Linked DNA regions of Archangium violaceum. The protein of the gene in region 2 interacts with the protein of the main gene of each other region in a pairwise test. Links are inferred from orthologs where the notes say so. Each region holds a gene or a part of one and is shown on either strand. Other genes may lie near its edges.

The links. Proteins that work in one complex are often made in the same cells at the same time.
Region 1: the proteins of JRI60_RS26405 (region 2) and dnaE interact in binary tests that used the Escherichia coli proteins (3 or more experiments, as listed by UniProt). The link is inferred for Archangium violaceum from one-to-one orthologs.

What each region holds. Positions count from the first base shown.
Region 1 is NZ_CP069396.1:2,771,007-2,775,202, reverse strand. Bases 26-4,154 are described here. They hold dnaE (DNA polymerase III subunit alpha), read right to left. Parts: upstream 3,799-4,154; coding sequence 226-3,798; downstream 26-225. Other genes in these bases: JRI60_RS11540 (crotonase/enoyl-CoA hydratase family protein), read right to left, coding at 26-157. In the rest of the region: more of JRI60_RS11540, read right to left, coding at 1-25; JRI60_RS11530 (Spy/CpxP family protein refolding chaperone), read left to right, coding at 4,194-4,196. UniProt on the Escherichia coli protein: DNA polymerase III is a complex, multichain enzyme responsible for most of the replicative synthesis in bacteria. This DNA polymerase also exhibits 3' to 5' exonuclease activity. The alpha chain is the DNA polymerase catalytic subunit.
Region 2 is NZ_CP069396.1:6,565,505-6,568,514, forward strand. The notes cover bases 4-2,946. They hold JRI60_RS26405 (aminotransferase class I/II-fold pyridoxal phosphate-dependent enzyme), read left to right. Parts: upstream 4-848; coding sequence 849-2,045; downstream 2,046-2,946. Other genes in these bases: JRI60_RS26400 (phosphatase PAP2 family protein), read left to right, coding at 4-832; JRI60_RS26410 (acyl-CoA mutase large subunit family protein), read left to right, coding at 2,113-2,946. Also shown: more of JRI60_RS26400, read left to right, coding at 1-3; more of JRI60_RS26410, read left to right, coding at 2,947-3,010. UniProt on the Escherichia coli protein: Shows aminotransferase activity with methionine and histidine as substrates, and to a lesser extent also with phenylalanine.

The DNA.
Region 1 (4,196 bases), 3.8 Mb from region 2 along the record:
CGCGCACCGAGTCATCCGCGTCGAGCGTCCGGAGCACCTCGGGCATCTCGCGCCAGAAGTCCGGCCCGAGCGCGTTGCCCTTGCCAGGGCCGGTGAGCACCACCTCGGCGATGCCATCCGCCTGCTCGATACGAAGAGACTGGTATGCGGCCGTCATTCAGGGCCCTCCCTCGCGAGGAAGGGCCACTTGAGCAGAACGCCCGGGCAGCGTCCACGCCCGCGCGCTCAGCCGAACTCGACCACCTTCATGCCGAAGAGCCGCTCCACGGATTGGATGAGCTCGTCGCTCACCTGCACCTTGAGCGCGGTGTTGCCGATGAGCGCCTCGGCCTCGTTGGTGAACAGCAGGCTGACCGCCACCGGCGTGGCCCCCGCGTACTGTTTGGCGATCTCCGCCAGCTTCGCCAGCCGCTCGTCCGTGGCCAGGTCCACCGGCAGCCGCAGCTCCAGCCGCTTGGTGCGCTTCTCCCGCACCGCCCTGAGGCTCTGGATGTCCTCGACGATGAGTTCCGCCACCGGCGTGTCCTCGTCGCGCTGGTTGATCTGCACCGTGCCCGTCACGAGGATGGGGTCATCGCTCTTGAGCAACGGCTCCCAGTGCTCGAAGCCGGGCTTGGGTCCCGCCTTCGTCCACTTGCCGTCCTTGCCCATCACGTTGCGCGTGCCGTCCTTGCCCGGGAAGCACACCAGCTCGATGGAGCCCGACAGGTCCTCCAGCGTCACCCACGCCATGCGCTTACCCGTCTTGGTGGGCCGCTCGCGCAGCGCCGCCACGATGCCGGCGATGGTGATCTTCTCGTCCTTGCGCGCGCGCTGCACCGCGGTGATGGGCCGTGCGTAGCGCTTGAGTTCCTTGTCGTACTGGTGCAGCGGGTGGCCCGACACGTAGAAGCCGATGGCCTCCTTCTCCAGCGCCAGGCGCTCCTTCTCCGACCACTCCTCCACCTGGACGTAGTCGTCCTTCATCGCGCCGCCGCTCGAGCCGCCACCGCCCAGCATGCCGAAGAGCGAGCTCTGCCCGGCGGCCTTGTCCTTCTGGCTGCTGGAGCCGCGGCTCATCGCGCGCTCGATGCTCTCGAAGAGCTGCCGCCGCGGGCGGTTCTCGAAGTCGAAGGCCCCGGCCTTCACCAGCGCTTCCAGCACCTTGCGGTTCACCTTGCGCGAGTCCACGCGCTCGCAGAAGTCGAACAGGCTCTTGAAGGGCCCCTCCTTGCGCGCCTCGACGATGGACTCGATGGCGCCCTCGCCCACGCCCTTGATGGCGCCCAGGCCGAAGCGGATCTTCCCCTCCACCGCGCCGAAGGCCATGTCCGACTGGTTCACGTCCGGCGGCAGCACCTGCACGCCCGACTGGCGCGCCTCGCCGATGTGCAGCACCACCTTGTCGGTGTTGTCCTTCTCGCTGGTGAGAAGGGCCGCCATGAACTCCACGCGGTAGTGCGCCTTGAGCCACGCCGTGTGGATGGTGACCAGGCCGTAGGCCGCCGAGTGGCTCTTGTTGAAGCCGTACTCGGCGAACTTCTCCATGAGGTCGAAGATTTCCCCGGCGACCTTCAGGTCGACGTTGTTCTTCTTGCAGCCCTCGAGGAAGCCGGCCCGCTCGGCCTGCATGACCTCGGCCTTCTTCTTGCCCATCGCGCGGCGCAGCAGGTCCGCGCGGCCCAGGGTGTAGCCTCCCAGCACCTGGGAGATCTGCATCACCTGTTCCTGGTAGACGATGACGCCGTAGGTGTCCTTGAGGACGGGCTCCAGGGCGGGGTGCGGGTAGACCACCGGCTCGCGGCCGTGCTTGCGGTTGATGAAGACGTCCACCATGCCCGAGTCGAGCGGACCCGGGCGATAGAGCGCGCCGGCGGCGACGACGTCCTCGAAGCAGGACGGCTTGAGCTTCATCACCATTTCGGTGAAGCCGCTGGACTCCATCTGGAAGACGCCGGCCGTGTCGCCCTCGGCCATCAGCTTCCAGACCGCTTCGTCCCCCACCAGCGGGATGTCCTCGCGCAGGATGGGCTTGCCGTCCGGCGGGTTGCGGTTGATGAGGTTGAGCGCGTTCTGGATGACGGTGAGCGTCTTGAGGCCGAGGAAGTCGAACTTCACCAGGCCCGCGGCCTCCACCTCGTCCTTGGCGAACTGGGTGATGAGGGTGTCCTCACCCGGAGGCTGGTAGGTGGGGACGAACTCCCACAGCGGCTTGTCGGCGATGACGACGCCGGCCGCGTGCATGCCGGGCTGGCGGTGCAGGCCCTCCAGCGCGAGGGCGATCTCCAGCACGTCCTTGGTGGTGACGTCCTTGCCGTCCACCTGCCCGATGGCGGTGGGCTTCTCCATCATCTCCTTGAGACGCGGCTCCTGCTCGATGGCGTCCTTGAGGGTGATGCCGAGCACCTCGGGCACCAGCTTGGCGATGCGGTCGCCCTCGCTGAAGGGCAGCGCGAACACGCGGCACACGTCGCGCAGCACGCTCTTGGCCTTGAGCGAGCCGAAGGTGATGATCTGCCCGACGTTGTTCTCCCCGTACTTGCGCCCCACGTACTTGATGACCTCGTCGCGCCGGTCCTGGCAGAAGTCGATATCGAAGTCCGGCATCGACACGCGCTCGGGGTTGAGGAAGCGCTCGAAGAGCAGGTTGTACGGGAGCGGATCCAGGTCGGTGATGCGCAGGCAGTAGGCCACCAGCGAGCCGGCACCCGAGCCACGGCCCGGCCCCACCGGGATGCCGTTCTGCTTGGCCCAGTTGATGAAGTCCTGGACGATGAGGAAGTAGCCGCTGAACCCCATCTTCTGGATGACGCCGATCTCCAGCTCCAGGCGGGCCTTGTAGGGTTCGCGGTCCACGGGAGGCTGGCCGGCGCGGAAGCGCGCCAGGTCGATCTCCTTGAAGCGCTCCTCGAGGTTCGCGCGCGCCAGCTCCGCCATGAAGCTGTCCGGACTGTGGCTGTCGGGCACCTGGAAGGTGGGCAGCATGGGCTTGCCCAGCTTCAGCTCCAGGTTGATCTGCTCGACGATGCGCTGGGTGTTGTGGACGGCCTCGGGGGTGTCCTTGAAGTACTCCAGCATCTCCTGGGGACTGGTGACGTAGAGCTTGTCCGTGGAGTGCTTCATGCGCTTGCCATCGGCGAGCGTCTTGCCGCTGGCGATGCACATGAGGAGCTCGTGCGCGCGCGCGTCCTCTTTCTTGATGTAGTGCGCGTCCGCGGTGGCGCACAGGGGGATGGAGAGGTCCCGGCTCAGCTGCTTGAGGTTCTCGTTGGCCTTCTCCTGCTCGGGCATCCCGTTGGACTGCACCTCGAGGAAGAAGTGCTCGGGCTCGAAGATGCCCTTGTACTCGAGGGCCGCCCTGCGGGCGTGGTCCATGTCCCCGCGGAAGGCCGCGCCGGTGACTTCACCACCCAGGCACGCGGTGAGCGCGAAGAGACCCTTGCTGTGGTCCTTGAGCAGCTCCTTGTCGATGCGCGGGTGGTAGTAGAAGCCCTCGCGGTAGGCCATGGACGAGAGGTACTTGAGGTTGTCGTACCCCTCCTTGTTCTTGGCCAGCAGGATGAGGTGGTGGCCCACCTTCTCCGAGCGGTCCTTGCGGCCCTTGGGACCGGCGACGTAGGTCTCCATGCCGATGATCGGCTTGATGCCCGCGTCCTTGGCCTTCTTGTAGAAGTCGATGGTGGCGAACATGTTGCCGTGATCCGTCACGGCCACGCTCGTCATCCCCTTCTCCTTCACCGTCTTGATGAGGTCCTTCATCCGGATCGCCCCATCGAGGAGCGAGTACAGGGAGTGCAGGTGCAGATGGGTAAAGGACATGGCTGGAAGGTAGTCAGGAAGGGGTCGTACAGCACCACATTTGTTCAGGGTCGCGGAGAGCGCCAGTTCTCCGCCGCTCGATGTTTCCGAGGCCGGAAAATCGGCCTCGGCGCCTTGTGCCATGCCCCGCACGGGGCGTGAAGGAGGCACCGGGTCGGGTGTGGGACACACGGCCTGACACCTGGGCTTCCCCTCGGAAGCCTCCCCGCCGGGCGGCCAGACGGGCGAGCGGAACCGGGGCCTGGGCGTAGCCGGAGGCCGCCGCGCGGCCTTCACACTTCTTTACGTCACCCCAAAGCCCCCGAAATGGGCCCCTCGCATCCTGTACACCGTCGCCGATTGACGGCGTCCACGGAAAGAACGCGGGGCCCGGAAGGCCCCTGGGAGCATACGTCATG
Region 2 (3,010 bases):
GGGACCCGCTCGCTGGGCCCCCGGCTCGACGGAGTCCGCTGTTCAATTCGCCATCTTCGCGCTCGGCCCCCTGGTGCTGCGCACCCTGGAGGCCTCCTTTCCCAGGAACCGGCTGCTGGCCTTCATGGCCTCCTTCTGGCTGCTGCCGGTGTTGAGCCTCAGCCACGGGTTGCTCAACCCCCTGGTGACGGCCGCCACCCCGGTGCTGCGCGATGCCCAGCTCGCCATGCTGGATCAGCGGCTGCTCGGGGCCCAGGCGTCCGTGGTGCTCGGGCAGATGGTGCCGCCCTGGCTCACCGACATCCTGATGGTCTGCTACTACGGCCACTTCGTCTGGCCGTTGGCGCTGGGCCTGGTGCTGTACTTCACCGGACGCCGCGAGGCCTTCGACGAGTACCTCATCGCGCTGAGCCTCTTCTTCCTGGCCAACTACGTCTGCTACGCGCTGGTGCCCGCCATCGGCCCGCGCTACTTCCTCTTCCACTCCTTCTCCGGGCCCGTGAATGGGCTGTGGGCGACGTCCTTCCTGGACTCGGTGATGCGCATGCCGCCGTTCTCGCGGGACTGCTTCCCCTCGGGGCACACCGGGACGGCGTTGCTGGTGCTGGTGTACGCCTTCCGGTTCGTGCCGCGCTTCTTCCGGGTGATGGTGGTGCCGGCGATCTGCCTCATCCTGGCCACCCTGGTGGGCCGCTTCCACTACCTGACGGACCTGCTGTGCGCGGTGCCGCTGATGCTGGTGGTGGTGAGCCTCTCGATGGCCTGGAGCAGGGCCACGGCGCGGCGCGAAGTGACGCGCCCGGTGCGAATGGACGCTATCGTACGCCCCTGAACAAGGGAGCGTACGCATGAGCAGGCCAATCTTCGCGGGCCGGGTGGCCCATCTCGGAACCACCGTCTTCACCGAGTTCAGCGCGCTGGCGCTGAAGCACGGGGCCATGAACCTGGGGCAGGGCTTCCCGGACTTCGACGGGCCCGAGGCCGTGAAGGAGGCCGCCCGCAAGGCCATCACCGACGGGGTGAATCAGTACGCGCCCAGCAGCGGCCTGCGCGACCTGCGCGTGGCCATCGCCGAGCACGGCGCGCGCTTCCACGGGCACACGGGCATCGATCCGGACACCATGGTGACCGTCACCAGCGGTGCCACCGAGGCCATCTTCTGCGTGCTGCTGGGCCTGGTGGATCCGGGTGACGAGGTGGTGGCCTTCGAGCCCTTCTACGACTCGTACGACGCCAACATCGGCTTCCTCGGGGCGAAGTCGCGCTACGTGCCGCTGCGGCCGCCGGACGCCTCGCACTCCACGTGGTGGTTCGATCGGGACGAGGTGCGCGCCGCCTTCGGTCCCCGGACGCGGGTGCTCATCCTCAACACGCCGCACAACCCCACCGGCAAGGTGTTCACCCGCGAGGAGCTCGAGTTCCTGGGCGGCCTGTGCGCCGAGTTCGATGTGAAGGTGCTCTCGGACGAGGTGTACGAGCACATCGTCTTCGCGCCCGCGCGACACATCCGCGCCGCCACCGTGCCGTCACTGACCGACCGGACGGTAACCGTGAGCAGCGGGGGCAAGTCGTTCAGCCTCACCGGTTGGAAGATTGGATGGATCATCGCGCCACCGGCGCTGCGTGACGCGGTGCAGCGGGCGCACCAGTTCGTGACGTTCGCCACGGCCTCGCCACTGCAGGCGGCGATGGCGGCGGCGCTGCGGCTGCCGGACACGTACTTCCAGGAGCTGGGCACCCAGTACCTCTCCAAGAGGGAGCGGCTGCTCTCGGGGCTCGCCGAGGCGGGACTGAAGGCGTACGTGCCCGAGGGCAGCTACTTCATCATGGCGGACATTCGCGGGAGGGGCTTCGCGGACGACGTGGCCTTCTGCCGACACCTGGTGACGGAGGTGGGAGTAGCGGCCATCCCTCCGAGTGTTTTCTATGGTCCCGAGCACAAGCACCTGGGGCAGGGGATGGCGCGCTTCGCCTTCTGCAAGACAGAGGCGGTGTTGGATGAAGCGGTGCGCCGGTTGAAGGAGGGGCTGGCTCGGGCCCGCTGACGCCTGGAACCCGGGAGCCGGGCGGCTTGCGACCTCCACAACCCGGGTGTTACATCCCCGCGCCAACATGCCCTCCCCTCGAACCCCGACCGAGTCCAAGAGGCTCTCCGCTCCCCGCTCGAACCAGTCCGCCAAGAAGGCGGGCCGGTCCACGTCCAAGCCCACGAAGGCCAGCAAGCCGGCCAAGGCGGCGAAGAAGGCCGTGAAGGCCGCGACGAAGGCCGTGAAGGCGGTCGCGAAGAAGGCCACCAAGGCCGCCGCGCCCAAGAAGAAGAACGTGGTGCTGCGCACCTACGACGCGGCGACGGCGAAGGTGGTGGGCAAGACCACCGAGAAGTGGGCGAAGAGCGAGCTGGCCGCGGTGACGCAGAAGATGCCGCTGCGCCGCAAGACGTTCGTCACCGACTCGGGCATCCCCATCCCGGACGTGGTGACGCTGGCGGACCGCAAGACCGAGTCCCCGGATGCGATCGGCCTGCCGGGCCAGTTCCCGTTCACGCGCGGCCCGCAGCCGACCATGTACCGCGGCCGCCTCTGGACGATGCGCCAGTTCGCCGGCTTCGGCACGCCCGAGGACACCAACAAGCGCTTCAAGTACCTCATCAGCCACGGCATGACGGGCCTGTCCACGGCCTTCGACATGCCCGCGCTCATGGGCTACGACTGCGACCACTCGATGAGCCGGGGCGAGGTGGGCAAGGAGGGCGTGAGCGTCTCCTCGCTGGCCGACTTCGAGGTGCTCTTCGACGGCATCCAGCTGGACAAGGTGACCACCTCGATGACGATCAATGCGAGCGCCATCGTGGCGCTGTGCATGTACATCGCGGTGGGTGAGAAGCAGGGCGTTCCGATGGCGAAGCTGGCGGGCACCATCCAGAACGACATGCTCAAGGAGTACATCGCGCAGAAGGAGTGGATCGTCGGTCCCCGGCCCGCGGTGCGGATCGTGACGGACATGATCGAGT